4 regions of the Bacillus sp. 179-C3.3 HS genome follow, and region 2 is predicted to be linked to each of the others. Evidence: riboswitches for the same ligand, from Rfam matches in the RefSeq annotation. Region 2 holds a riboswitch; each other region holds the start of a gene.

Region 1 (7,532 bases), on a different contig from region 2:
GGCTTTCATACTTATTATGACAGGGGTTTTCGTTGATCATTCCACTCAAATTGATCAACAATCTGCCCATTCACACAATGATGGAACCATTATTCAAAAGGGAGATCGTGGAACCAATCCTTAATGTGCTTCTACGAATAAAAAGGAGTAGCTGTTTGCATAGCAGCTACTCTTTTTTTGATCAATCGATTTCCCGTTTAATATTTTGCATTTTTTCATCTAAGTAATTGGCGATATCCGCCGCTTCTTTGAGCTCATCAGTTAGTTGATGAGGGATATCATTTTGCATTTTATAATAAATCTTATGTTCAAGACTTGCCCAGAAATCCATCGCGATCGTCCGCACTTGAATCTCGACTTTCACATACTCTACACGATTGGTTAAGTAGACGGGAATCTCAACAATTAAATGAAGGCTACGGTAACCATTCGGTTTAGGATGTTGGATATAATCTTTCACCTCAAGGATGGTCAAATCCTCTCTTTGTCTCAACACATCGATAATATTATAAATATCTTGAATAAAGGAGCAAATGATACGGACACCTGCGATATCATGAATATACTCCTTGGCACATTGTGTCGTGATATCGCATCCTTTTCTAGCTAATTTACTCGCAATGCTTTCAAAGGATTTGATACGTGATTTTGTATGCTCTATTGGATTGTGTCCATGGATCAAGTTGTACTCCTGGCTAATGATAGAAAACTTTGTGTCCATCTCATCTAGCGCAAATTTATAGACTAATAGTTCATTTTTCCAATCTTCCATGACATTTTTCAAATCTTCTACATGGGTTACTGACAGATTCATTTCTATTTGTCATCTCCTTTTGGCAAGCGGCTTTTACACCGATGTCCAATGACTAGACGGAGAAACGACTCGTTTGGTTTTAAATTTAGCTACGCTGTTTGTAATAGGTCAGTGCCAACGCCAACGCAAGGACAGATCCTTTTACGATGTCCATTGCGTAATAAGGGACAGACATCATGACCAAACCATTTTGTAAAATACCGATGAGGACAGCTCCTATAAATGTACCAAATGCATTTGGCTTGCCTGCGCCCATGACTGAAAAACCGATGAAGGCAGCAGCTACTCCGTCCATTAAGTAGGGGGTTCCTGCATTAATTTCTGCTGTCATGACTCTCGAAGCCAGCACAATGCCCCCAATTGCTGCAAATAAAGCCGATAAGAGATATGCGACGAATTTGTACTTGTTGACATGAATACCAGACAATCGAGCAGCTTCCTTATTCCCGCCAATGATGTACATAAATCGCCCATGCTTTGTATAAGTCATAAAGATATGCGCGAATAGCACAATCGCCGCCATAATGAGAATGATATAGGGCACCTGACCGATGTGACTAAAAAAGGCTGGAATCGTCCCAGTGGAGAAGGTGCCATCCGGCATGACCATATTTTCTGAAATGGTCGCTCCTTTTGTATACGTTTGAGCCAGCCCTTGTATGATAAACATCATAGCTAACGTCATGAGCATATCTGGGATCTTCATTTTAACAATCATCCATGCATTCAACAGACCGACAATCATTGAAGCTGCAAGTGCAGATAGAATGGCAAGGAGTGGGTTCTGCGAAAACCATACAAACATGGAAATAACAATCGCATTAGATAACGTGGCAACGGAGCCTACAGATAAATCAAAACCATTCACGGACAATGAGATCGTTATTCCCACTGCAATAATGGTTACGATCGAGATTGACCGTAAAATATTGATGAGGTTTCCAGATTGTAAAAAGGCTGGATTCGCAGCCGAAAAGACGACAATTAAGACAACAATCGTTAAAATCGTGCCATATTGATAAAAGAAATCAAACAGTTGAAATGATGACTGCTGTTTTTTCCTTTGTTGAACAGGTGAAATGTGTCGTTCACTCATGATTGTCCTCCTGTTGAATGATATAAAAGTTCTTCTTCCGTCATTGGCCGCTTCATTTCCCGGGCAATGCTGCCATCATAAAGCACATAGACACGGTCTGCTATGCCCGCAATTTCTGACAGTTCACTTGAAGCATAAATGATTGATTTTCCACGATCAGCAAGTTCAGCAATCAGAGAAAAGATGTCCTTTTTCGCTCCAACGTCCACGCCCTTCGTCGGTTCATCAAAAATATACACATCGGCTTCAGCTAACAGCCATTTGCCTATGACAACCTTTTGCTGATTTCCACCAGATAGATACTTCACCTTCGTTTCAAGAGAAGGTGTTTTTACGCCAAGTCGCTCGACCATTTCTTCGGCGGTTTGCTTTTCCTTCAGTCGATGGATAAAGCTGAATATCCGTGTGAAGACGGATAGGCTTGCTGTCGTTAAGTTCCACCCTACTGTTTCCTCTGTCAAAATGCCTTCTTTTCTCCGTTCCTCAGGCACTAAGGCTAGTCCTGCTCTTACTGCTTGATGAGGTGAGTTGATTCTCACTGTTTTCCCGTGAATCTGCACAGTGCCCGTGCTTTTTTCAGAAGCGCCAAAAAGAGCTTTGCATAATTCTGTTTTCCCTGCTCCAACAAGGCCTGCGATGCCTAGAATTTCTCCCTTCTTCACATGAAAATGAATGTGATCCAGTTTATCAGGATCTGTTAAATCTTTCACGTCCAGCACAACAGGGAAATCATTCGAAAACGTACGGGTTGGGAATTGCTCATCTAACGGGGCTCCTAACATCTCTTCAATAACCTGTTTCGGGTCCGTTTCTTTGACAAGATGTGTCGCCACGCTCGATCCGTTTCGCATGACGGTCAATTCATCACAGATGGAGAAAATTTCTGGCATGCGGTGGGAAATAAAGACGATGCCCGTTCCATTTTGTTTCAGCTGTTCAATCAGAGAGAATAATTGACTAGTTTCTGCATGGCTGAGCGGTGCAGTTGGTTCATCTAATATTAAAATGCTACATTGAGCGGAGACTGCCTTCGCAATGAGCACCATCTGCTTTTCTGCAAGCGTTAATTCACTGACAAGCCGCTTTGTGGAGAGGTTGATCTCCATCTCCTTCAGCGTTTGAGCCGCCTGACGATGAAGCTCCTTCCAGCGAACAAACGGCTGCCGCTCAATTTCATGCATCATCATATTCTCACCAACACTTAAATAGGGCACAAGAGCTGTGTCGACTTCTTGATGGACAGTCTGCACACCGTATGTGGCCGCATCCTTTGGTGTGTGAATAGATGCCAATTGCCCATTGATATGAATGGTCCCTTGTGCATGTGAATAGGCCCCTGATAATACTTTCATTAAAGTCGACTTCCCAGCGCCATTTGCTCCGATCAGCGCATGTACCGTCCCTTTTTTCAACGTAAAATCAACTTGATCTAATGCCTTGACCCCTGGAAATTCAATCGAAATCTGTTTCATGTGAACAAGTGGCGATGTCATAGGTGTTCTCCTCCAATGATCGTCATCTGAAAAATGAAACACTCTCTAATGAAAGAGAGTGCATGTTGATTATTTTGCATAATGGTTCTTTAAGGTTTTCATCCAGTCCTCTTCAAAGGCAGAAGATGAACCAAATCCCTTCACTTCTTCCGCAAGGTTCACCATATTGATGGCTTTCCCTGCCTGTTGGAGCTGCTTTTGTGAGATAAGTGAGGCCTCAAGGTCATAGGAAGAAGGTGTTTCCTCTCCAGCTATTTTTTTCGCAAGGATTCGAACGTCAACCTCCCCAATTAGCTTTGGATCTACTGCTGCTGTATACTTCCAAGGGCTGTCTTTCGTCGTCATTTCCTGAAGATCCGCATTTGAGACATCAATTCCATAGATCTTGACTTCTGTTCTTCCTGCTTCTTTTAAAGCTCTTGCCGCACCGATCGCAAATGCATCCCATGTCGCGAAGATTGCATCAAGCTTGCCCTTCGGATATTTATTGAGCATTGCCGCGACAGCATTTTGCGTTTGCACGGATGTATCAGAAGATGCAATACCAAAACGGTCAATCTCTTTTATCCCTGGATGCTTCTCAAGGGTTTCTTGGTATACCTTGTTTCGTCTGACCATTGGCGGAAATCCATCTACCCACAGATAGGCAATGTTCGCTTTCCCATTAAAATCAGCGACGAGTGTGTCCAATGACTTCTTGGCTAATTGTTCATCATCTTGAGAGGTGACTGTGACGCCTTTGATATCCTTCAGCTTAGGGTTTGAATCAAATGCCACAACTGGAATTCCCTTCGCTGTAATCTTCTTCACATCAGCGACTGTCGCCTCATCATCTCCATGGGAAATAATGATGCCATCATAGTCTTCTTCTAGTGCCTGGGAAATCGCATCATGGAACTTCGCTGTATCTCCATTGGCTGTATACACATCAACCGTAAAGCCTAGTGCCTCACCTTCTGCTTTTGCACCAGCTAAAAATTGCGCTGTGTGGTCATCTCCACCAATTTTGCGGATGACTTTAATCTTTGCCCCCTGCCCTTTTGCAAATCGCTCTGGTACATTGTCAAAGGAAACATTTTCGTTCGTTTTCGCTTTTGATCCTGAGCTTGATCCCGCTCCACAACCAGTTAATACAATGGTTAGTACCGTCAATATCACAAGAAATGATGTCAAATTGTTACGCTTCATTGCTGTTCCTCCTCAAAGTTGTTTATTTTCCCCATAGGAAAACTAGGTAAAAGTGTTAGACCTCACCCGTCAACCCATGGATTGATTCAAAATAGAGACAAAAAAGCCTCTCTTTTTAAAGAGAGGCTGGATGACCGTTGCATAAGATATGTATCGGATCGTCTTCCTCTCTTATCTGTCAAAGCTTTGATCGCTTTGCAGGAATTAGCACCAATTTCTAAAGTAGAAACGGTTGCTGGGCGTCATAGGGCCAGTCCCTCTGCCTCTCTTGATAAGAGATTCGTATGAAATTTTGCGTTAAATGTTCCCTTTACTTTAATGCGATGTCACATCGTTGTCAATCACTTTTTTGAATATTTTTAAAATGACTCACTCAATCTGATAAGTAGGAGATGCTAGCTTGACAGGATTCATGCGACGTTGCCCATTGCCATGTAGTAGTCAAAAGGTGTATAGTTGAAAAAAAATCTGACAGAAACACAGCCCGCTTTTTAATTATCTGATTAATCAGTTAATAACGAATCTGGATTTTATTTCTTTTTTAAGAAGGTGGTGGCACAGGTAACTTACAGTAGAGAGAAGGAAAGCGCTTTACCTGAATTTTCTCATGAGAATTCCAGAAAACCTATTGCTAATATTTCGTGAAGGTATAGAATAGAATCATAATTATTTCGTATTATTAGAATTTTCAAATAATCAATAGCAAGGAGATTTACAATGCCAAAACAACCCATCCGTGTAGAACTCAGTTCAACAAAAAAACCAAAACCTCAATCTGATCAGCTTGAATTCGGGAAAATCTTCACAGACCACATGTTTGTGATGGATTATTCAACTGATAAAGGCTGGTACGATCCAAGGGTTATTCCCTATCAAGCGATTCCGATGGATCCAGCTTCTATGGTTTACCACTATGGTCAATCTGTGTTTGAAGGCTTAAAAGCGTATGTTTCTGACGATCAAAAAATTCTATTATTCCGTCCAGAAAAAAACATGGAACGCCTAAACAGATCCAATGATCGCCTGTGTATCCCTCAAATTGATTCAGAAACTGTGTTAGAGGGGTTAAATGAACTCATTCGCATTGATAAGGATTGGGTACCTGATGCAGAAGGAACTTCTCTTTATATTCGTCCGTTTATCATTTCCACTGAACCTTATTTAGGGGTTGCACCGTCAAACACGTATAAACTCATCATCATCTTGTCTCCGGTGGGCTCCTACTATAAGGAAGGCATTCACCCTGTTAAAATCGCCGTTGAAAATGAATTTGTTCGTGCCGTAAAAGGCGGAACAGGTAATGCTAAAACAGCTGGCAACTATGCATCAAGCCTAAAAGCACAGCAAGTGGCTGAAGCAAAAGGATTTTCACAAGTTCTTTGGCTTGATGGGGTTGAGAAAAAGTACATTGAAGAAGTAGGCAGTATGAACATCTTCTTTAAAATCAATGGTGAGGTCGTCACGCCGAAATTGAACGGAAGTATTCTAGAAGGCATTACACGGAACTCTGTGATCGAACTGTTAAAGCATTGGGACATTCCAGTGAGAGAACGTAAAATCTCAATTGATGAACTCATTGAGGCACACAAAACAGGTGAACTGGAGGAAGTGTTTGGAACAGGGACGGCAGCCGTCATTTCTCCTGTTGGGGAGTTAATTTATCACGACCAACAATACGTCATTCAAGATGGGCAAACGGGTGACATATCGAAGAAATTGTACGAAGCCATTACTGGCATCCAAAAAGGGACACAGCCCGACATCTTTGGTTGGACAGTGGAAGTCGATTCTGTCGTGAAGCAGGCATAACATAACAAAGAACCCTTCATCGTGAAGGGTTCTTTTTCCTTTTCATCAAATCGTCCACCAAAACAAGATCGATACACACACAATGAGCCCTGCATATATCCACCCTTTCCATTTGATATGACGCTTTTTTTCAATCAACAAAAAGACTTCCGGTAAAAAGATAGTGATGATTTCAAGTATAAAGATCACAATATAAATGAATGGAAGTGGATTCATCTGGAGGTTCGTAATTCCTGGTCCTCCTCCAATTGTCGTCAAATACATCAACAAGTTGGTCACCGGGATTGTAAAACAAACCAACAAGCGAAATATATAGATCCATCTATATGATTGATTCCGTCTAAGACCAATAAACGAAGCGATGATACCATACAGAAACAGCACCAACGTGCCAAAACTAAAAATAGGGTGAAAATAAAAACCATAAATCATTAAGCCGAATAATATCATATTTCTGCACCTCTTTCTTTTCAGCAGTACATACTGTTTTACGGGTGAATCCTTCCTATAATACTCCTTTATTCCAAGTATGCATATGGTGAAAACATAAAAAATGACCCCATCAAGGGGCCATTCCATTTTATGCATTCACTTGTTTGAAAAATTGGGGTAAATACTCACGATGCGCTTCTAGCATTTCATCTAGAATTTCCTTTGCCACCTCATCAGATGGGACGAGTGGATTGATCGTCATGGCGACAAGCGCTGTGTGATAATCCCCTGTTACAGCTGCTTCCGCTGCTACACGTTCGAATGATTTGATTTGTTGAACAAGTCCCGTTACCGCAACAGGTAAGTCTCCTATCGCAATCGGCTTCGGTCCATCTTTTGTGATGATACAGTTCACTTCAACTGCTGAATCAGCCGGAATGCTGGCAATTGCCCCTCTGTTCATCGTATTTACTGGTTGGATGTCATGTTTATCGTTATAGATCGAGCTAATTAAATTACATGCCGCATCACTGTAATAAGCCCCACCTCTTTTTTCAAGCTGTGGTGGTTTGATCGATAAATCTGGATCTTTATAGAGTTCAAATAATTCTTGTTCGACTTGCTGGACGACCTCTGCTCTTGTGCCTTTCTCTTGCGCCGCCTTTTGTTCTTCTTCCAACATATCTTTCGTTTTATAATA
Region 2 (7,532 bases):
GGCGTCAATGGTTTTGTTCAAAGTATCGAAAAAAGCCGGTGTTATAGCCGGCTTTTTTCGCGCTTTATGATTGGTTCACAAGGATTGGCTGTAGTTGGTCGAGTGCTTGTTTGAAGTCGCACTTGATATCTTCCCCATTTTCTACCCCAACACTTAGCCTCAATAATCCGTCTGTGATGCCTCTTTTTTCTCTTTCTTCTTTCGGCATGGCGGCATGTGACATTTTTGCTGGGTAGGACAGAATGGATTCAACAGCGCCAAGGCTGACGGCGAATACTGGTAATGTGACATGATTGACTAATTGTTTGACAGCTGCTTGGTTTTCTAATTCAAATGAAAGAACCGCTCCTGCTCCGCTTGCTTGCGCTCGCTGAATGTCTGCCCCCGGGTGGTCATCTAGTCCTGGGTAGTATACTTTTTTCACCGCAGGGTGTTGTTTTAGGAATAATGCTAGTTCTAACGCAGTTTCGCTCGCTTTCTCTAGTCTTACTTGTAGTGTTTTTAAGCCTCTTAACACAAGCCAGCAATCTTGTACGCCAAGCACAGCTCCGAAAGAGTTTTGCAGTTGATATAATTGTTCCCCCAGCTTTTCATCTTTGACAACCGCAAGGCCTGATAGCACATCACTATGACCGCTTAAAAATTTCGTTGCACTGTGCAGCACGACGTCAACACCAAGATCGAGTGGTCTCTGTAACGCAGGTGTTAAAAAGGTGTTATCCAAGAAAGTGAGACAATCATTCTCTTTTGCAAGCTGAACAACGCCCTTGATATCGGTGATGCCCAATGTAGGATTTGATGGTGTTTCCATGTAAATGACCTTGGTATTTGATTGAATGCCATGTTTGACTTCATTCAAATCTGTCATATCCACAAATGTATGTTCAATGCCAAATCTTGAAAGGACTTGGGTGATCATTCGGTATGTTCCGCCGTACACATCTCTTGTGACAAGGACATGATCTCCTTTTGATAATAGAAGAAAAGCGGTTGAAATGGCAGCCATGCCTGATGCAAAAGCAAGACCTCTTGTTCCTCCTTCTAACGATGCTATGGTGTCTTCTAGCGCTTGACGTGTAGGTGTTCCTGATCTGGAATAGTCATATTGTCCAAATTCTTCAAAATGGCTTTGATGGAAGGTGGACGCATGCTGAATTGGCACACTGACTGCACCTGTTGAACGATCTGTTTTAAACGCATTATGAACGAGTTTTGTTTCAAGTGTCCAATCGTGGGTTGTCATTTTACATGTACCTCCTCTTTCACTTGAGATAGTGCTTGCTCGAGATCTGCTTTCAGATCCTCTACGTGTTCAATTCCAACGGAGAATCGAAGGAGCTTATTACACACACCATTTGCAATACGAATTTCCTCTGGTATGTCCATGTGCGTTTGGGTGGCAGGATACGTAATAAAACTTTCAACTCCGCCAAGACTTTCGGCGAAACAAATCGTTTTGAGCTGTTTTAAAAATGGATTGACCCATTCTTCTTTTTCCAGTCTGAATGACAGCATGCCTCCCTTTCCTGGGTAAAGGACATCCCCAATTTCAGCCTGTTCCTCTAAAAACGCAGCGATTTCCTTGGCATTCTCCTCGTGCTGGCGCATTCTAAGCGCGAGTGTTTTCATTCCTCTCATTAACAGCCATGAGTCAAATGGAGAGAGAACGGCGCCGATTGCATTTTGATGCTGGAACATCTCATCAGATAGTTGCTCCCCTTTTGTGACAACAAGCCCGGCAAGAACATCGTTATGTCCTCCTAAATATTTGGTGGCACTATGAATGACAATGTCCGCTCCGAGTGTCAGTGGTTTTTGAAGCACAGGTGTGTAAAATGTGTTATCAACGATAACCAATGCGCCGTGTTCTTTTGCAATCTTCGCTATTTTTTGAATATCTGCTTCCTGCATCAATGGATTTGTCGGTGTTTCGATAAAGACTGCTTTTGTGTTTGCGGTGATTTTAGCGCGTAAACCGTCTTCATCTGAAAAGTCATCGTACAGAAAACGCAATCCATATTTTTTCCATTCGTTTTCAAACAAACGATATGTACCGCCGTAAAGGTCTGATGAGACAATGAGTTCATCTCCACTTTCAAATAAAGCCATGATTGTTTGGATGGCAGCCATTCCTGAGCTGAAGGCAAAACCGGACGTTCCTTCTTCGAGCGATGCAATAGCATCCTCTACAATCTGTCTAGTTGGGTTTTTTGTACGAATATAATCAAAACCTGTTGATTCACCAATGCCTCTATGTCTGTAAGCCGTTGAAAGATAAATAGGAGGACTGACTGTGCCAGTCGCCTCTTCACTGCGGTTTCCAATTTGCGCTAACTTCGTTTCCACATGTTCTGTCATTTGACACCATCCTAAGTAAAATCTAATTTCAAAACAGAAAAACCCCTTCCTCATAAGAAGAAGGGGTTTAATCGCTTCCTCTTATCTTCCAAGCACAAAAAACTGCTTGCTGGATTTAGCACCTTGGGTCATCACGTCGTGTGATGCATACCGGTTGCTGAGGTTTCAAAGGGCCAGTCCCTCCACCTCTCACGATAAGAATGTGTTGTCTGTCTGTTCTAATTCTTAATACTGTAACGCAATAAATGGTATTTTTCAAGGGCATTTGTGACGATTAATTAAAATTTTCTGTATTTTAAAATAAAATGAACTTTGACCCTTTTCATGACACGTTTGGATATAGGTACATCCTGTTTTTCGTGTTACAATGAATGGAAACGTTTCACTTGTCATGAATTTGGTTTGCTGGAGGAATGGATTATGGAGAAATCAGGGATCATTCAAGAAGAAATATTACAGTCAAAGGAACTTGGACAGGACATGACAGTTCTAATCTATTTGCCAGTCAATTACTCCCCTCTTTATACCTATCATGTCATTATTGCACAAGATGGCCATGATTATTTTCGTCTAGGTAAAATCAGTAGACAGGCGGAGACTTTGATGCAAAACAAAGAGATGGAGCGTTCCATTATCATTGGTCTTCCTTATCAAAATGTCAAAGAAAGACGACATACGTATCACCCAGATGGTTCAAAGTTTGAGGCATACAAGCGCTTTCTAGCAAATGAACTACTTCCTTTTATTGATGAACGCTATCCTACGTATCAAATTGGATCTGGGCGCACTTTGATTGGCGATTCATTAGGGGCTACGATTTCACTCATGACAGCCATCGACTATCCTTCTTTATTTGGCGGTCTGATCTTACAGTCTCCTTATGTCGATGATTCAGTCTTACAAGCCGTCAAACAATCCACATCACTTTCTCATTATGCGATTATTCATCACATTGGATCTGAAGAAACTGCGGTGAAAACAACTGATGGCCAAGTACTTGATTTTACGAAACCAAATGAAGAGTTAAAGTCCCTTCTTGAACAGTCTGGTGCGGATTATTTATTTGAAACATTTGAAGGCGATCATAAGTGGACATTTTGGCAGCCACTCATCTCTCCTTCGTTAAAAAGAATACTTCCATATTCGTTAATCAACTAGTTTTTGTTATAATGACTCATAGTAAATACTTTCTTAATTAGGAGGGAACAAGATGAAATACGGAGTGGTTTTATTTCCATCAAAAAAATTGCAAGATATTGCGAACTCATATCGGAAGCGTTACGATCCGAACTATGCCCTTATCCCGCCGCATTTAACACTGAGAACCCCGTTTGAATTAACGGATCTAGAAGCGGCTGAAGTGGTCTCCAGTTTGCGTGAATATGCAAAGAAAGCTTCTCCTATCACATTACGCATCAAAAAATTCAGTTCATTCGCTCCTGTCAACAATGTGATTTATATGAAAGTAGAACCGACCGAAGAATTAATGAAATTAAATGAAAAGTTATACACAGCCCCAATCAGTGGCACACCTGAATATGCGTTTGTTCCTCATGTGACCGTTGCCCAAAAATTATCAGATGATGAACATTCAGACGTACTTGGCACACTAAAGCTGGGAAGTATTGACCATGAGGAAACGATCGATCGCTTTCACCTACTATACCAACTAGAAAACGGTTCTTGGACCGTCTACGAAACATTTATTTTAGGAGAAGAGGGTTAAAGTCATTTTGGAAACAGTCATCGTGAGTACACAAGCACAAAGAGAAGATGCGTATTATGTTCGAAAAGAAGTGTTCGTCAAAGAACAGGCAGTCCCGTTAGAGATCGAAATTGATGAGCTAGAAGATAAGGCGATTCATTTTATTATTTATAATGATGACGAAAAGCCACAGGCTACTGCTAGGCTACGCATCATTGAAGGAACAAAGGCAAAGCTTGAACGAATTTGTGTGTTAAAAGAAGCGCGCTCTTTTGGTCTTGGTCACAAACTTTTAGATGCACTTGAAGCCGAAGCCATTGCAAAAGGAGCGACAGAAGCTGTGATGCATGCACAAGTTCAAGCCTTGGCTTTCTATGAAAAAAAAGGCTATCGCGCTGTATCTGAGCCGTTTGAAGAAGCAGGCATTCCTCATGTGAAAATGACAAAAGTGCTAGCTGCTTCATAACACAAAAAAACCAGAGCATCCATCATGCCCTGGTTTTTTGTTTGGAATCCATCCGCCCAACAAAGAAAGCGTCATCATTTAGATATAGACATTGACGTGAATTCCTTTTCCTTCTTCCATAAACAGATCTCGCACAAAGCGTTCTCGCTTTTTTTGTTGTACTTTTGTTTCAGCTTCTGTTACTAAGTCCTCTTTTTTCTCCAGCTCTCTGTAGACCTTGTCATGAAAGGTACGAGTAACCTTTGTTACTTTCGCATAATCTTCTTTATCCTGAGGAGCAGGACGGTTGGTATATTGAACATACAGATCCGGCTGAATCGGTGCTATATAACCCATCAATAACGCCTCCTTTGCTTCCCTTCTATTCTACTATTCCCTAAATATGACTGTTTGAAACATGCTTGATTTGATATGATTAGACTTGTTCTTTTTTGATTGATAACGATATTGGAGGACTAGCTTTGAAATACGCACGACGACATGATCGCACGATCTCATTACATACGTATTCGAGAGAACATTATCAATTCCTCCATGATGAGGGAAAAAAAGGGCACTTATCTTGCCCATACTGCGGACAATCGGTTTTCTTCAGACTTAATATACATGAAGAACCTGCCTTTATTCATACACAACTATCCAAGCAAGAGGATTGTGAAATAGCGGAAAAGCAACAAGAAGAAACCAACACATCCGCATCTGAAAATCTCACTTCTTATAAAGAACTTGGTGGCTTTCGTTTTCCAAATGGCAAACAGATCATCTCGGAAACAAAGGAATCGTTTGAATGGCAAAAACCAAGAGCCATACAAGTTGGTGATCCTCTCCATTTAAATGAGAATGAACAAGTGCACACCATCGACCTCTTTCCTCATATCACCTTTAGTACACCTCAGCTTGAAGCTGTCACACATAAAGATGGTCCGATGCTTGTACTTGCTGGTGCTGGTAGTGGAAAGACAAGGGTGTTGACTGCAAGAGCAGCTTATCTCATCTCAAAGCATAAAATCCCTGCACATCATATTTTGCTAGTGACGTTTACCACAAAAGCAAGTAGTGAGATGAAAAACAGACTCCGTATGCAATACCAGCTTCCCCCATCCGAAGCGAATCAAGTGGTGACGGGCACCTTCCACAGTCTTTTTTATAAAATGCTTCTGCACGATGATCCTAGCAGATGGAACGGCCAGCATTTAATCAAATTTGACTGGCAAAAGGAACAGTATATTCGCAGAGCCATCATGAATGAAGGACTTGATGAGAAAGACTATCCAACCGATCAAGTGCTACAATCAATCGGTTTTTGGAAAAATGCTTTTTTGCCAGATGAACTTCCTGATCTAAAAGATGAAAAAGAAAAACAAACCTGGGCTATTTACCAATCATACGAACAGCAAAAGCGCGACAATCAGCAATTTGATTTCGATGACATGGCGATTGCCTGTTTACACATGCTGACCGAAAATCCTGAACTGCTGAAGCGATATCAGGAACGCTTCCAGTATATTTTAGTGGACGAATTCCAAGATATTAATCCGGTTCAATACAAGTTAATTCAGTTATTGGCTGGGGAATCAGCGCAACTATTTTGTGTAGGAGACGATGATCAAGCGATATATGCTTTTAGAGGAAGCAATCCTGCGTTTATTCTTCATTTTAAACGTGATTACCCTTCAGCTCACATCGTTCATTTACATGCGAATTATCGTTCCCACCATACCATTGTTGCAAGTGCAGATGCCGTCATTCAAAAAAATCAACATCGTTATGAAAAAACGTTAAAAGCAGTCCGGACGGAGAAAATGCCACCCATCCTCTTTTATCCTTATGACGAGGAAGAAGAAGCGTCCATGATTGTCTCAGATATTCAGGAAAAAATTAAAAATGGTGCAAAACCTCATGATTTCTGTGTCTTATTCCGTACCAATACAGGAGGCCGTGCGATTTATGAGCGACTTCACCAATCCGCTATACCATATCAGACAGACACAGGTGTGAAGGCTTTCTACAGTAGACGTATGGTTCGGGTACTGCTTGCCTTTCTTTCATTAAGCCAAGATGCAGATGATGTAGCTGCCATGAAACAGCTGCTTCAGGTCTTCTTTTTGAAACAACAGACACTGAATACGCTGAAGGCGCTGACGATTACAGAAGATTGCACAATGGTAGAAGCACTTGGAAAACTAACAGACATTCAGCCATTTCAGCGAAAAAAACTGCAATCGATCGTTCCACTTTTCAACACTTTACGGTCATTAAAGCCAACAGATGCGGTGTCTTTTATTGAACAGAAAATGGGACTTGGTGATTATTTAAAAAAACGAGTGAACGATACGAATGTGCTTGAAAAAGGGGCAGATGATGTACGTGATGTCAAAACTGCAGCCAAACGCTTTGACACAATTGAAGCCTTTCTCTCGCATGCTGACCATATGAAGGCTGCCGAAAAAGAAAAAACGGACGAACCTGGTGTCCAGCTCATGACCATCCACCGCGCCAAAGGGCTTGAATTCAACACGGTTTACATGACGAGTGTGGTCGATGGAGCACTTCCTCACGACTTCGCACTGGATGAGCTCAGACACGGTGATGAAGAAGCCATTGAAGAAGAGCGGCGCTTATTATATGTAGCCATGACAAGAGCCGAGCAGTCACTGTATCTATCTGTGCCTTCTTTTAGAAGAGGCAAAACAGCACATCGTTCTCGCTTTTTGTATCCACTTTTGAAGAAAGTGAGCAAACGGTTCACACAAAAACAACAGGCCCCCCTTTAAGTGGAGAGCCTGTTGTTTATTTTTTGTTGTTCATCATCTTGGAGATCGTATTGAAATCAAGTTTTTCTTTTCCACTTGTAATAGACTGAACAATTTTGTCTTCCATTTCTTTCGGGACACGTTTATTCGCTAGCTGTGCTACTTTTTTGATCACGCCTCGAACGGTCGCCTCATCTTTAAAGTTGGCATTTTGCAAGGAGCCCGCAAGCTTAAATACCTCGTTCATATT
Region 3 (7,532 bases), on a different contig from region 2:
ATCAGCCCCAAGTTCGGCTGCCTTTAAGGCTTTATCTCTTAGATCAAAGGTTCTGCCAGTGAGATTGACTGCATAGAGCGTGCGGTGACCTGTCTCTTCATAGGTTTCCTTTAAGATCCTCTTTCCTTCTTTGATTCGATCTTCAAAAGGAGCGAGTGGACTTTCAAATAAGATTTCATCATCCTTAATGAAGTCAACGCCGCCTAACGCTTGCAGTCGAAGTTGTTCATTTAAATCCGCCATATCACGACCGATCACGCCTTTAAAAATACTCATTAATAACGGACGATCATACACATTTAGCTTCTTTCGAATGCCTTCAATTCCGAATACCGGTCCTGGTAGGTTTTTCTTAAACGCCGTAGAGAATTCGATGTCAACAAGCTTTATTTTCCCGTCCAATGATAACTTCCCGAAAATCGTCGTTAAAACGGCTGGTATATCTGCTGAGAAGTTTGCCTCCGGGTATGCAATGGTCACCTCTGATTGAAACAATCCATTTGGTGTTGCGGCAAACTTCTCATTGACGTTGACCACACGGCCTTTATGTTTTTTGAGCTGCTCCTTTTTGAGCTGCGGCAAATCTGTCCATGATCCGACCGTTAATCCAAGCGCGATCTGCTCCGCTTTCCGGTCCATCTCTTCATTCTCTCGATGTGTTAGTACATATGTCGCCAGTAATTCACTCACTAGGAATCCCCTTTCAATTGCGTCCTGCTTATGTTCAAACAAAAAAACCTCTTTCAGTGCTAGATCAGCGCCTTAAAGAGGTTTCGTATCATTCATCCGAATCTTATCTCTCAGCGCCTGCTGCAAGAATTAGCACCGTGCTTCATGGAAGTCGGTTGCCGGGCTTCATTGGGCTAGTCCCTCTGCCTACTCTTGATAAGAATATTCAATTTTCTTAAATGTTGCCTGAATTATCGCATCGTTCTTTTACGTTGTCAATGACTTTTTTTCAAACAAACCTAACGCAGCAATTCGTTTCACTGCTTCTTTTAGCCGTTCCTCACTTGTTAAAAGACCCACTCTCACGTAGCCTTCACCGTGAGACCCAAAACCGTTTCCTGGTGCAACGACCACATGCGCTTTTTCTAATAATAAGTCCGAAAAAGATTCCGATGTATATCCATCTGGCACCTTTAACCAAGCAAAAAATGATCCCTTCGGTGCCTGAACGTCCCAGCCAATCTCCTTGCAGGCTGCAATCCAAGTATTGCGCCTTTTTTCGTATCGTTCATTTTGTTCCTGTACACATGTTTGATCAGCTAATAGTGCTGTCGCTGCTGCGTCTTGTGTTGCTTTAAAAAGGGAAACAAACATATGATCCTGATATCGCTCAATGGCTTCAATCACAGACGGATTCCCGACAGCAAAACCGACGCGCCAGCCAGCCATATTATATGTTTTAGACAATGTATATATTTCAATTCCTATGTCTTTGGCGCCATCTATTTGCATAAAGCTCACTGGTTGATCTCCATCGAATCCAATGCCACCATATGCAAAGTCATGGACAATACATATCTCGTGGTCTTTTGCCAAAGTGACTGTTTTTTCAAAAAAGGCACGATGGGCCGTTGCACCCGTTGGATTGTTTGGATAATTTAAGTACATCAATTTTGCTTTCTCCTTATGATCATCTGACAATTGATCATAATCAGGTAAAAAATCATTTTTTTCGAGTAGAGGCATTGTCACCATTTCAGCTCCGGCAAGCACAGCGCCCGACCAATAATCAGGGTAGCCTGGATCTGGAACGAGGAGTGTATCACCAGGATTCAGTAAGCATTGGGGTAATTCAACAAGCCCTGCTTTACCACCAAATAAAATCGCAACCTCCGATGTCGGATCAAGGGTAACGCCATACTCTCTTTCATAAAAGGTAGCGGCAGCCTCTTTTAATTCTGTCGTTCCTCGGAATGAAGAATATTGATGATTTTCAGGCTTTTCTACCGCTTCTTGCATGGCTTTCACTATATGTGGCGGAGTTGGCTGATCAGGATTTCCCTGACCTAAATTAATGATATCTGCCCCTTCCTGCATCTTTTTCTGCACTTTTTGGACAAGCGATGCAAAGAACTGCTTAGGTAATTTTCTCAACACATCTGATTGCTGAAATTCCATTTTTTCACCTTCTATTCAAGTTACGTAACAATAAACTCACTGTAATGGATTGTTTTATGAATTGTAAAGCAATTTCGAAAAAAGATTGACACGCGAAGATCAGTTCTGATAATATCTTGAATTAAGAAATGTGACAGATGAAAAACAATTACATATTGATTTCTCTTATCGAGAGTTGGGCGAGGGATTTGGCCTTTTGACCCCAACAGCAACCGACCGTTAATACCACTGTGAAGTGGGGCGCAGCATGATCGCGCCAAGACGACAGTCTTATAGGGCACGGTGCTAATTCCATCAGACGTATGTGCTGAGAGATAAGAGAGGCTTTGTGCACACACACATATCAAGCCTCTTTCTCTCAGGAGAAAGAGGCTTTTTTATATGATTTGGAGGGGAAACATTTGGTTACATTGACAGCATCGTATGAAGAATTAACAGAGAGTTCGGCAGTCGCACTGGCTATTAGACTTGGACTGATTCAAGAAAGCAGTCATTTGACATGTACCGAAATTGGTGACGGAAATTTAAATTATGTCTTTCATATTTTTGATCATAAGCATGAAAAAGGATTGATCATTAAACAGGCATTGCCATATGCAAAAGTTGTAGGTGAAAGCTGGCCACTGACATTAGACAGGGCACGAATTGAAAGCACGGCTCTCATTAAGCAATCTGAATATGCACCACATCTCGTGCCAGAAGTGTACTATTCTGACACAAACCTAGCCGTAACAGTCATGGAGGATCTTTCACACTTAGAAATCGTCAGAAAAGGGCTAATTGCGGGAAAACAATATCCGAATTTATCAAATGATGTAGGGGAATTTTTAGGGAAAACGTTATTTTACACGTCTGACTTCGCGACTAACCCTAAAATTAAAAAACAATATGTGAAGCAGTTTACCAATCCTGATCTTTGTGACATTACAGAAAAACTTGTGTTCACAGACCCTTTTTTCGATAGTGAAACAAATGATTTTGAAGAAGCGTTAAGAGAGGATGCTGAAAAACTTTGGGCGGATTTAGAACTGCAAGCAAAGGCAGCGGAGCTAAAGCGAATTTTCTTAACATCTGCTGAAACACTCGTGCACGGAGATCTTCATACTGGGAGTATTTTTGCAAATGTGCATGAAACAAAGGTGATCGATCCAGAATTCGCCTTTTATGGACCATTCGGATTCGATATTGGTCACTTTATAGCCAATCTCCTCTTAAATGCTTTATCCCGTGAGAATAAACAAGATCAACAGCCTCTTTTTGATCATGTTGAAAATGTTTGGTCTACGTTTACAGAGGTTTTCAGAAAAGCATGGAAGGAAGATAGCATCGAGGCATTTAGTGTATCAGACAGCTTTTTAGAAACAACCTTTGACCGTATTTTAAAAGAAGCAACCGGCTTCGCTGGCTGTGAGCTCATCCGCCGAACGATTGGTCTTGCCCATGCAGCTGATTTAGATGCCATTTCTTCACCAACAAGACGGATCAAACAGAAAAAAGCAGCACTTACGCTCGGCCAAACATTCATCAAACAATACGATACAGTGGAAACAGCGTCTGACCTCGTCGCCTTATTCCAACAATCTGTAAAGGAGTGACGAGATTTGTCAAAAGAATTTGAAGTTCCTCGTTCAGTTGAATGGGAAGAAAATCACATCAAAATATTAAATCAACAAAAATTACCGGCTGACACGGTATTTGAACACTTATATACGAAGGAAGATGTATTTGATGCCATCGTCACATTAAAAGTGCGTGGCGCACCTGCTATTGGCATTACGGCTGCCTTTGGGCTCGCATTAAGCGCCCAAAGCATAGACACAGATGAAATAGACGTATTCAAGAAAGAAGTAGCGCGTTTAAGGGAATATCTCAATGGGGCTCGTCCAACTGCCGTGAATCTCGCTTGGGCATTAGACAGACTGTTACAGCGCATTGAACGCGCCGCTTCTGTGAATGCAGCCAAAACAGATCTTGTGCATGAAGCCATTCAAATTCAAATTGAAGATGAAGAAACGTGCCGACAAATCGGTCATAATGCACTCCAGCTCTTTAAATCTGGTGACCGAATTATGACCATTTGTAATGCGGGATCCATCGCAACTAGCCGCTACGGAACAGCACTCGCCCCTTTTTACTTAGCAAAAAAGAAAAACCTTGATCTTCATATTTATGCGTGTGAGACACGTCCTGTCCTGCAAGGAGCAAGGTTGACCACATGGGAATTGATGCAAGGCGGTGTGGATGTCACGCTCATTACGGATAACATGGCAGCCCATACAATGAAAGAAAAACAAGTCTCTGCAATCATTGTTGGAGCCGATCGAATCGCTCGAAATGGTGATACAGCAAATAAAATCGGCACCCTAGGTCTTGCCATCTTAGCAAAACACTATCAAATTCCGTTTTTTGTCGCGGCACCTCTTTCAACCTTTGATGTATCGATTGATCACGGATCTGATATTCCGATTGAAGAACGAGACCCCCAAGAAGTGAAAACTGTAAACGGCATACAAATAGCACCACCTGATGTCCAGGTATTCAATCCTGCCTTTGATGTCACGCCACATGAACTCATTTCAGGGATCATTACAGAGAAAGGGATCATTACTTCTAACTATAAAGAAGAGATCGATGCTCTATTTTCAGAAAGCCTCACTTTAGCGTAGCCTCAGTTGATTTTCGTACGGAACTCCGTGGAGTTCCGTTTATTTAATCCCAATGATTAATGGGTTTCCAATAAGCCAATTGCTTGAATTCAGCACGATTTAATTGTGATGTCTGTAGCAGGTTTTGGTCCAAAGGAACATTGAGTTTATCTAAATCGATGATGCCCATCAAATTGTGCAATGTTCGACGGGGATTGCGGAGGAGTGAAATCAATGATTTCCCCACGACGACGACAGGCAAAATCGAAGCAAAGTTGTTTAAAAAGCTTCCCGTCTACTTGTGTAGGTGCATTGTCTTCAGAATCATAAAAGCCTGTAATTCCATTATGTAATATCAATTTGTATACACCACCGTCATTTTGAAAATCACAAGAATATGCCATTTCCCCTAATCACATGATCTGATCATAAAAAGCGCGATGTTCTGATTACTTAAGAGCACCGCGCTTTTTTGTCTGGATTGTTTTCGCTACTATTTCTTTCTTTTGTTCCTCTGTTAATATGTTCATTTTGACACACAATGACGTCATGGCATAAATCTTTTCTTTTTTACCCCCAAACATTGTAGCGGCCTCCTTTTTCCCTCGACCAACTTTTTTAGCTTAGTAAAAGGATATGTCGTTTGCTAAACATTTGGAACAGGTCAATCGATTTATTTTTTGATAAATGGGATCCGTTCTAATTCTAGCAGAACTTCTTTTATCTCCGTCTTCGACCCTGCATAACCAGTTAGTGAGCGGTCTTTTCCAATCACCCTGTGGCATGGAACCAAAATTGGCAGGGCATTTCGCCGATTGGCTTGTCCAATGGCTCTGACTGCCTTAGGATTGCCGATCGTTTTTGCGATATCCGCATAATTTCTCGACTCCCCATATGGAATCGCAGATAATGCTGCCCATACTTGCTCTTGAAAAGGTGTCCCAGCTTGTTTGAGGGGGAGATCGAATGTTTGACGATCCCCCTTAAAATATTCATCAAGCTGTTTCTTCGCTTCAACTAAGACGGGTGTCTCTTCTTTTATCGCGCTAATCCCCTGCTGCTTTGACACAACGAATGGCTCGCCATCAAACGTGACTTCAATCACAAACCCTTCGTTTTCTAGTATGTATAATTCGCCAAGTGGTGCGGTATAAACTGTATAATACACATTAAAGCTCTCCTTCTTGTCGTTGTTGTCTGAGTGGCAAGGTGAGATGAAAAACCGTTCCGACACCTTCCTCGCTTTCAACCTCAATGGTCCCTTGATGTTCTTCAATGATTTTATAGCTGACCATTAAGCCAAGTCCCGTACCTCTTTCTTTTGTCGTATAAAATGGCTCACCAAGCCGCTTTAGTTTGTCCTCTGCCATTCCGCATCCTTCATCACGGAGTGAAATGACAATATGTTCCTCGTCTTTACGCCGAATGCATACAAATACATTTCCTTTTCGAGGCATCACTTCAATGGCATTTTTTAAAATATTAATAAAAACTTGCTTTAATTGATTTTGTTCACAGTATATCAGAGGGATGTCATCCAGCACATTAAGATGCATTTGGACATTGCCAAGGTTCGCCTGTGCATGTAGCAGGTCCATTGTGTCTTTCACAATTTGCACCACATTTTTTTCTTCATATACGATGGCTTGTGGCTTTGCTAAAATCAAAAATTCAGTAATGATGGATTCAATTCTTTTCAGCTCCGATGTGATGACATTGAAATAAAGTGAATATTCTCCTTCAATGTTCCCTTTTAACAGCTGAATGAACCCTTTTAATGCCGTCATCGGATTTCTAATTTCATGTGCAATTCCAGCAGCAAGCTCCCCAACGACATGCAGTGTATCTGATTTTCTTACCCGTTCTTCCAATTCCTTTCTCTCGGTCACATCTCTAAAAATGGCCAGATTCATATTATGAATAATATTTCGTTTAAAAGAGAATTCCATCATACGCTGATCTGGATGATTTAAGACAAATGGTACTTCATTATCGATCTCATCTAATGACATCGATTGTGCAGGCTGGGCCAAGTTTTCGATATGATAAGGGGCGAGAATATGCAATAGATTCATTTCATTTAATTGACCATCCTTGAGGGCAAGAAGTTCACTCGCGGTCGGGTTGACATCAATAATGCGATATTGATTATCAAAGAGAACAATGCCATCCATTGAACCATTAAACACTTTACGGAATTTGAGCTCGCTCTCTCGCAACTCCTGCTCCATTCGTTTCCGGTCACTGACATTACGTAAAATGGTTAAATGCTGCCCTTCAAATACCGCATGCTTCGATGTAAACTCTAGCTCCTTAAATTGTCCATTTGCCATTTCAAACAGGAGTTCTTCCCGTATTTCATGATGTTTAAAATAGCGCCTTCTTGTTGGTCGATATCTCTGATCAGACTTCACTAAAAAATCCGTTAAATTCCGGCCAATCAACTGATGCATCGGTAATTCAAAAATTCGGCACGCTGATTCATTGGCTCTCACAATCACCCCATCGTCAGCCCATATGATGATCGCATCCATCGCATTTTCAAATATTTCCCTAAATCGCTCTTCACTTTTTAACAGCTTTTCTTCCATCATTCTTTTTTCTGTAATATCTCGCATGATGGACATAAAAAAACCACTCATGACATTTGACGTAATGGTTAGCTCGAATAACTTTTGCTGTCCTGATTGAAGAGTAACAGGTAACTCACCCTTCGCCTGTCCTGTCTCTTTTAGTGACATTAACAATTGCAATAAGGCA
Region 4 (7,532 bases), on a different contig from region 2:
TGACTTGCTTAGGTTTTTCACCTGTGCATATTTAAACGTTTTTTTCTTTTTATAATAGTGTGTGCTTACTTTTGCCTTTTTCGCTTTTGCATCTACTGATCCAACTGGAGCAAATAGAGAGGCAATTAACGAAAAGACAAGCAGGCCTATTGTGATGCCTTTTTTCATACTCATAGTAAAAACCCCCATTTTTCTATGTTACCAAATGATTATACCATGACGAAAGAACCAAAAGAAGCATTATTTGCCAATTGATGAACTTTTTTAACATCGGGTTTGTTTACCATTCTCATGAGTTCCTGTATGCTTTATATAGAATGTTAGATGAAATGTGGTGTTTATCATGGAAGAGAATATTTTTAGTCATATACGGACAACTTTCCACAGTTTGTCCCCAACTCAAAAAAAGATCGCTGATTATATTTTGCAAAATCCCCAAAAGGTTGTGCTTCACTCAATTAGCGCACTTGCTGCAGAATGCAACACGAGTGAAACGACGATTTTTCGATTTTTACGGAAGATTGGCTATGAATCATACCAAGTTTTTCGTGTCCATGTCGCACAGGATATCGCCACCAACACACCTCAATCAATCTATGGAGAAATTGAGGCCTCTGATAGTGTGGCAGACATCAAGCATAAGGTCATCGAATTAACAACAAGCTCAATTCAGGACATGAAGCATATTTTAGAAGATCAAGCAGTGACTCAGTTTATTGAGCAAATAAAACGTGCAAATAAAACGGTCTTCTTTGGAGCAGGCGCGTCCAGTTTTATCGCTGGCGATGCTTATCATAAGTTCCTGCAGCTCGGCTTTGAAGTGACCCTGTGCAGTGATCCTCATATGATGAATATGATTGCGACTCACGCAACCGAGCATGATTTCATTGTTGCGATCTCTCACTCAGGTGAGAGTAGAGAGATTCTGGATGCCGTGCAATTTGCAAAAGAAAAAGGGGCAACCATCGCCTCAATCACAAGCTACCCGAAATCAGAGCTCGCAAAGCTTTCTGACTTTCATCTGCTTAGCTCATCGAGAGAAACCACCTATCGTTCCGACTCCATGATCTCCCGTATTAATCAACTAGTTATTATTGATGTACTGTATGTTTCGGCTGTTTTAGAACTAGGTTCAAATGCCATTACAAACGTCAAGCGATCCCGTTTAGCCGTTGCTAAAAATAAAACATAAACCCCAAAGACCAGAGTGATTCTGGTCTTTTTCCATGCTTTTACCCATATTTTCCGTTGACATGCTCCTCTCTCATCATGTACATTAAGTTCACAATAGTTTATTTCCTACTGTAGAAAACAAAAGATAGTATATAAACTAACAAAAGGGGATAAGAAAGCGCTTTATAAAATACTTCCCTTAATAGGAGGCATACAAATGGCACAGAAAATCGGATTTATCGGACTTGGAATTATGGGGAAACCTATGGCTTTGAACCTATTAAAAGCCGGCTATACTGTTACTGTTTTTGATATTAATCAAGAGGCTGTCCAAGTATTACAAGAAGCCGGTGCAGAAGGTGCGGGTTCAGCTGCTGAGGCAGCAATTGAAAGCGATATCATAATCACAATGCTACCTAAAGGGGAGCATGTTGAAGCAGTTGTTAAAGGGGAAAATGGGATTTTAGCAACGGCTAAGCCTGGCACAACGATCATTGATATGAGTTCAATTTCACCCGTTACCTCTAGAGCACTAGCTGCTCATGCAAAACAGCATCAAGTTGAATTTATAGACGCACCAGTTAGCGGCGGGGAACCGAAGGCGATTGATGGAACACTGGCCATTATGGCTGGTGGTGAAGAAAAGGTGTTTGAACAAGTGAAAGATGTGCTTCATGCCATGGGCAAAGATGTCGTTTTAGTTGGAGCGAGTGGAAGCGGAACAACAGCCAAGCTTGCCAATCAAATCATCGTCAACTTAAATATTGCAGCGATGTCCGAGGCACTCGTTCTTGCTGCTAAATCAGGCATTGCGGTTGATAAAATGTATGAAGCGATCCGAGGTGGACTAGCAGGAAGTGCGGTACTCGACGCAAAAGTCCCTCTCATTTTAGAACGAAACTTTGAGCCTGGTGGGCGCATTGATATCAACCTGAAGGACTTAACAAACGTCATGGAAACAGCACATGACATTGACGTTCCACTACCGCTCTCTAGTCATCTACTAGAAATATTCCACGCCCTCAAAGCCGATGGAAAAGCTGGACTTGATCACGGTGGAATCATTCAATATTACGAAAAATTGGCGCACGTTGAAGTCAAGAAAGGATGACCAATCATGAAACAAAGCATTGATTTACTACATGCCATTCCGAAAGCGGATTCCAGCACGGTACATTCCGCATATGAAAAGGCACTTAGCCATTTTCACCATAAAGTCATTGTATTAGATGATGATCCGACAGGTATCCAAACGGTACATGGTGTCTCTGTTTTTACTGATTGGTCAGAGGAAAGCATTGAAGCAGGCTTTCTAGAAGACAGTCGCATGTTCTTTATTCTAACGAACTCTCGCAGTATGACAGAAAAGGAAACAGCGGATGCACATGACACCATCGCATCAACGATTGTAAAAGTAGCGGAACGGCTTCAACAGGATTTTATCATTGTCAGTCGTGGGGATTCGACTCTACGTGGACACTTCCCGCTTGAAACCGATGTACTCCGAACAACCATTGAACAGCAGAGCGCCCGAACATTTGACGGAGAAATCATTCTTCCATTTTTCCAAGAAGGCGGACGTTTTACAATCAACAATATTCATTACGTACAGGAGGGACAAGAGTTAGTCCCTGCCGGTGACACAGAGTTTGCTCTAGATCGTACATTCGGGTTTAAGTCATCACATCTTGGAGAGTGGATAGAGGAAAAGTCTGGTGGCTCATTTACAAAAGAGAACACCACTTACATTTCATTAGAGGATCTAAGAGCATGTCGGATTGAACAAATTAGGGACCAACTGACTGCGGTGAAGGATTTCCAAAAGGTAGTGGTCAACGCAGCTGACTATGACGATGTGAAAGTCTTTGTCACCGCTCTGATTGATGCCATTCAAGCAGGTCAGCAATTTATATTCAGAAGTGCAGCAGCTCTCACCAAAATCTTAGGCGGAGTGACCGATCGTGCTTTATTAACGAGAAACGACTTGATTCAAGAAGAAAGTCCACATGGTGGTCTCATTATGATCGGCTCGCATGTCAAAAAGACAACGGAGCAACTAAGAGAGCTTCAAAAGAATGAACAAATGGCATTTATTGAATTCAATACACATCTCGTGTTAGAACCGATCGCATTTCAAGAAGAAATGGAACGTGTGATTCAACAAATTGAAACGCTGTTAACCTCAGGTCAATCTGTCACTGTTTATACAAGAAGAGAGCGTCTCGATCTTGGGGAAGGTCGTCAAGAAGAAGAATTAAAGCTTTCAGTTCAAATCAGTGATGCTGTCACAAGTATTGTCCAGCGTCTCTCAATTCGTCCTAAGTATTTCATTGCCAAAGGCGGGATTACATCTAGTGATATTGGGACAAGAGGACTCAGTGTAAAGCGTGCGACAGTCGCAGGTCAAATTAGACCAGGAGTTCCAGTTTGGCAAACAGGAGAAGAAAGTAAATTCCCATTCATCTCCTACGTCATTTTCCCGGGAAATGTTGGTTCAAAGGATACGTTAAAAGAAGCAGTTGAGATATTAGAGGGATAAAGCATAGGGAGTGTTTCTCGCTCCCTTATGCACCACAAAGGAGGAAGGGTTATGTCGTTAGTGTTTATTGGACTTGGCGTTTTATTATTACTATTACTTATGGTTGTATTAAAGTTAAACGCTTTTATTTCATTAATTATTGTTTCATTAATTGTCGCTGTGTTAGAGGGCATGTCCCCGATTGAAGCGATTGCTTCCGTCGAAAAAGGACTAGGCAGTACGCTTGGGCATCTAGCATTAATTCTAGGTTTTGGAGCGATGCTCGGTAAATTAATGGCCGATTCTGGCGGTGCACAACGTATTGCCATGACACTCATTGACCGATTTGGAATTGCAAAAATACAGTGGGCGACCATGCTAACTGGATTTGTCATCGGTATTGCACTCTTTTATGAAACCGGATTCATTATTCTGATTCCACTCGTTTTTACAATTGCACAATCCGCAAAACTTCCTGTGTTATATGTTGGGATGCCGCTCGTCGCTGCCCTCATTACAACACACGGCTTTCTCCCTCCTCACCCAGGGCCGACAGCCATTGCCAATGTGTTTCAAGCAAACATGGGACAAACATTATTAGTTGGGATTATATTAGCCATTCCTGCTGTATTAATAGGCGGACTGCTATTCACAAAATTATTTAAAAAAGATCAATTACACGCACACATTCCGAAGAATTTATTTAATCCAAAGGAATTTACAGAAGAGGAAATGCCAAGCTTCGGCATTAGTATCTTCACTGCTGTGTTACCTGTCATACTCATGACAATCAGAGCCGTTATAGAAATTTTCTTCCCGTCCTCTCCGCTGTTGCCAACAGCCGAGTTTTTAGGAGAACCTGCGGTTGCGTTACTACTCTCTGTCCTCCTTGCGATTTACACATTTGGACTTGGCAGAGGCAAGAGCATGCAAGAAGTCATGAAGTCCATCACAGACTCCATTGGCTCCATGGCGATGATTCTTTTAATCATTGCAGGTGGTGGTGCCTTTAAACAAGTCTTAATTGATAGTGGTGTAGATAAATATATTGCAGGAATTATGGATGGAAGTACACTTTCTCCCCTATTGCTCACGTGGCTCATCGCGGCTACCCTGCGTATCGCACTAGGATCAGCGACTGTAGCTGGACTGACAGCGGCAGGAATATCTGCACCACTGATTGGTTTGACTGGCGTCAGCCCAGAGCTTATGGTGATTGCAACAGGTGCTGGCAGTATAACGTTCTCACACGTCAATGATGCAGGATTTTGGATTTATAAAGAATACTTTAACCTGTCAATGGGCCAAACCTTTAAAACTTGGACATTAATGGTCACTGTTCTATCTCTTGTTGGACTAGCAGGTGTTCTCATCGCTGATTTGTTCATATAGGAAAATAAATAAGAAAAGCTATTGACTTTTTGTCGAAAAGATTGAATAATTGTGTTTATTAAGAAAATTTAATTAAAAGGTAACCTTATTAAGAGTGGTGGAGGGACTGGCCCTGTGAAACCCGGCAACCGCTGTTCCGTTGAACAGAATGGTGCTAATTCCTTAAGCAAGCCGATGTGCTTGTTTGAAGATAAGGTAGAGTTCTCACAGTATATGATGCTCTTCCTTATCAAAGGAAGAGCTTTTTTCATTGACTTTTATCTTTTAGAAAGAAGGGATTTAGAATGACAAACGTACAAACAATTGGGAAAAAAACGACGAAGCCGCCATTTCGAGCAGATCAAGTAGGAAGCTTGCTTCGGTCAGAGCGAATCAAGGAAGCACGCCAGCAAAGGGCAAACGGAGCGATCTCTTCAGAACAACTGCGTCAAATTGAAGATGAAGAAATTATACGCATTGTAGAAAAACAAAAAGAGATTGGACTTGAGGTTGTCACAGATGGAGAGTTTAGACGCGCGTGGTGGCACTTTGATTTTCTTGAGGGGCTTGATGGAGTGGAAGGCTTTGAAACAGAACAAGGAATTCAATTCCACAACACCACAACAAAAGCACGCGGCATCAAAGTAACAGGCAAGATTGATTTTACGGATCATCCAATGCTAGAAGATTACCGTTTCTTACATAGCATTGCCGGGGATCATACAGCCAAAATGACGATCCCAAGTCCGAATATGCTCTTCTTCCGTGGAAAGGTAGAAGAAAGTGTGTACGACAACTTAGATGAGTTCCATCATGATGTGGCACAAGCTTATAAAAAAGCCATCCGTGCCTTCTATGATGCAGGGTGTCGTTATTTACAGTTAGATGATACAGCATGGTCCGTCTTCTTTTCTGAAAAAGGGCATGAACAAATCAAAGCATTCGGTCGTGACGAGGACGAGCTACGTGAATCATTTGCGAAAACCATCAATGAAGCTGTTGCCGATCGTCCAGATGATTTGGTCATCACGATGCACATTTGCCGAGGGAATTTTAAATCTACGTGGGTGGCTGAAGGTGGCTATGAGGCGGCGGCAGAAACGATTTTTGCCGGTTTAGACCTTGATGGACTGTTTTTGGAATTTGATGATGAGCGATCTGGTGGATTTGAGCCCCTTCGATATGTCAAAAATCCAAATCTTCAAATCGTTCTTGGTCTCGTGACATCAAAGTACGGTGAACTCGAGCCAATCGAACAGATCAAAAAACGGATTGAAGAAGCAGCTAAATATGCGGATATCAATCAACTGTGTCTGAGTCCACAATGTGGGTTCGCTTCAACAGAAGAAGGAAATCTACTAACAGAAGAGCAGCAATGGGAAAAGCTACGTCATGTGATTGAGATTGCCGATCAAGTGTGGCGCCCATAATTCTATGCACAAAAAATGAGACAAACCGCCTGACGAGCGATTTGTCTCTTTTGTTTTACACATCTAAATGGTTGCCATTCGTCGCAATCACTTGTTTATACCAGTCAAAACTTTTCTTTTTCTTTCTATCAAATGTCCCGTTTCCTTCATTATCCCGATCTACATAAATGAACCCATATCGTTTTTTCATTTCAGCTGTGGATGCACTGATGAGATCGATCGGACCCCAGCTTGTATAGCCGATGAGCTCTACACCGTCTGCGATGGCTTCTCTCGCTTCTAGTAAGTGACTTCTAAGATAATCAATCCGATAATCGTCTTGAATAGATCCATCCTCTTCCACCTTATCAACAGCGCCCAAACCATTTTCTACGATAAACAATGGTTTTTGATAGCGATCATACAACTGATTAAGCGTTGTGCGAAGACCTTTCGGATCAATTTGCCAACCCCAATCACTGGCTTCTAAATACGGGTTTTTCACACCTGCAAATAGGTTCCCACCTTCAGCTTGATCAAGAATGGCTGGATCTGTACTTGCGACAAAACTCATGTAATAGCTAAAGCCGATATAGTCGACGGTATGGTTTCTTAAAATCTCTTCGTCACCGTCTTGAAACTCAATATCAATGCCGTTTTCACGGAAATACCGTTTCATGTACCCTGGGTAGTAACCTCTTGCTTGTACATCTGAGAAGAACAACGTTTTCCGGTCTTGCTCTAATGCAGCAAACATATCTTCTGGTCTTGAGCTGTACGGATATGTGGTCATCGCTGCGATCATACAGCCTATCTTCGCATCTGGAATGATTTCGTGTCCCGCTTTAACAGCTAGAGCACTAGCCACAAATTGGTGGTGCGCCGCTTGATATTGGATGCTTTTTTCATCTTCTCCTTCTTCGAAGACGAGACCTCCACCTGTAAAAGGTGCGTGTAACACGACATTGATTTCATTGAATGTCATCCAGTACTTCACTTTGTCTTTATATCGAGTAAATAGTGTTTTAGCATACGTCTCGTAAAGGTTCACGAGCTGACGG

Evidence for each region. A riboswitch is a leader RNA that binds a small molecule or an ion and turns the genes downstream of it on or off. The one in region 2 is predicted to bind S-adenosylmethionine.
Region 1: linked by a shared signal. The riboswitch ahead of AB1K80_RS00550 (sugar ABC transporter substrate-binding protein) and the one ahead of AB1K80_RS09840 (methionine biosynthesis PLP-dependent protein) in region 2 are both predicted to bind S-adenosylmethionine.
Region 3: linked by a shared signal. The riboswitch ahead of mtnK (S-methyl-5-thioribose kinase) and the one ahead of AB1K80_RS09840 (methionine biosynthesis PLP-dependent protein) in region 2 are both predicted to bind S-adenosylmethionine.
Region 4: linked by a shared signal. The riboswitch ahead of AB1K80_RS00280 (5-methyltetrahydropteroyltriglutamate--homocysteine S-methyltransferase) and the one ahead of AB1K80_RS09840 (methionine biosynthesis PLP-dependent protein) in region 2 are both predicted to bind S-adenosylmethionine.

Annotation. Positions count from the first base shown of each region.
Region 1 covers NZ_JBFEFT010000001.1:107,603-115,134, reverse strand. The annotation lists gene AB1K80_RS00570 (hypothetical protein) at 1-124, shown strand, start outside; gene AB1K80_RS00565 (GTP pyrophosphokinase family protein) at 182-814, opposite strand; gene AB1K80_RS00560 (ABC transporter permease) at 900-1,910, opposite strand; gene AB1K80_RS00555 (sugar ABC transporter ATP-binding protein) at 1,907-3,403, opposite strand; gene AB1K80_RS00550 (sugar ABC transporter substrate-binding protein) at 3,473-4,591, opposite strand; SAM riboswitch class I at 4,760-4,869, opposite strand; gene AB1K80_RS00545 (branched-chain amino acid aminotransferase) at 5,309-6,400, shown strand; gene AB1K80_RS00540 (hypothetical protein) at 6,446-6,850, opposite strand; gene AB1K80_RS00535 (6-phospho-beta-glucosidase) at 6,981-7,532, opposite strand, start outside.
Region 2 covers NZ_JBFEFT010000012.1:78,188-85,719, reverse strand. The annotation lists gene metC (cystathionine beta-lyase) at 65-1,243, opposite strand; gene AB1K80_RS09840 (methionine biosynthesis PLP-dependent protein) at 1,240-2,358, opposite strand; SAM riboswitch class I at 2,437-2,559, opposite strand; gene AB1K80_RS09835 (esterase family protein) at 2,776-3,516, shown strand; gene AB1K80_RS09830 (YjcG family protein) at 3,569-4,084, shown strand; gene AB1K80_RS09825 (GNAT family N-acetyltransferase) at 4,092-4,529, shown strand; gene AB1K80_RS09820 (hypothetical protein) at 4,608-4,865, opposite strand; gene AB1K80_RS09815 (ATP-dependent helicase) at 4,991-7,303, shown strand; gene AB1K80_RS09810 (stage VI sporulation protein F) at 7,320-7,532, opposite strand, start outside.
Region 3 covers NZ_JBFEFT010000002.1:191,059-198,590, forward strand. The annotation lists gene mtnW (2,3-diketo-5-methylthiopentyl-1-phosphate enolase) at 1-690, opposite strand, end outside; SAM riboswitch class I at 791-892, opposite strand; gene AB1K80_RS02680 (pyridoxal phosphate-dependent aminotransferase) at 937-2,127, opposite strand; SAM riboswitch class I at 2,290-2,448, shown strand; gene mtnK (S-methyl-5-thioribose kinase) at 2,529-3,722, shown strand; gene mtnA (S-methyl-5-thioribose-1-phosphate isomerase) at 3,729-4,793, shown strand; gene AB1K80_RS02695 (hypothetical protein) at 4,940-5,176, opposite strand; gene AB1K80_RS02700 (hypothetical protein) at 5,222-5,356, opposite strand; gene AB1K80_RS02705 (methylated-DNA--[protein]-cysteine S-methyltransferase) at 5,446-5,940, opposite strand; gene AB1K80_RS02710 (PAS domain S-box protein) at 5,942-7,532, opposite strand, start outside.
Region 4 covers NZ_JBFEFT010000001.1:57,029-64,560, reverse strand. The annotation lists gene AB1K80_RS00305 (DUF3298 domain-containing protein) at 1-174, opposite strand, end outside; gene AB1K80_RS00300 (MurR/RpiR family transcriptional regulator) at 335-1,192, shown strand; gene garR (2-hydroxy-3-oxopropionate reductase) at 1,391-2,284, shown strand; gene AB1K80_RS00290 (four-carbon acid sugar kinase family protein) at 2,291-3,712, shown strand; gene AB1K80_RS00285 (gluconate:H+ symporter) at 3,764-5,083, shown strand; SAM riboswitch class I at 5,166-5,280, shown strand; gene AB1K80_RS00280 (5-methyltetrahydropteroyltriglutamate--homocysteine S-methyltransferase) at 5,368-6,492, shown strand; gene AB1K80_RS00275 (glycoside hydrolase family 1 protein) at 6,548-7,532, opposite strand, start outside.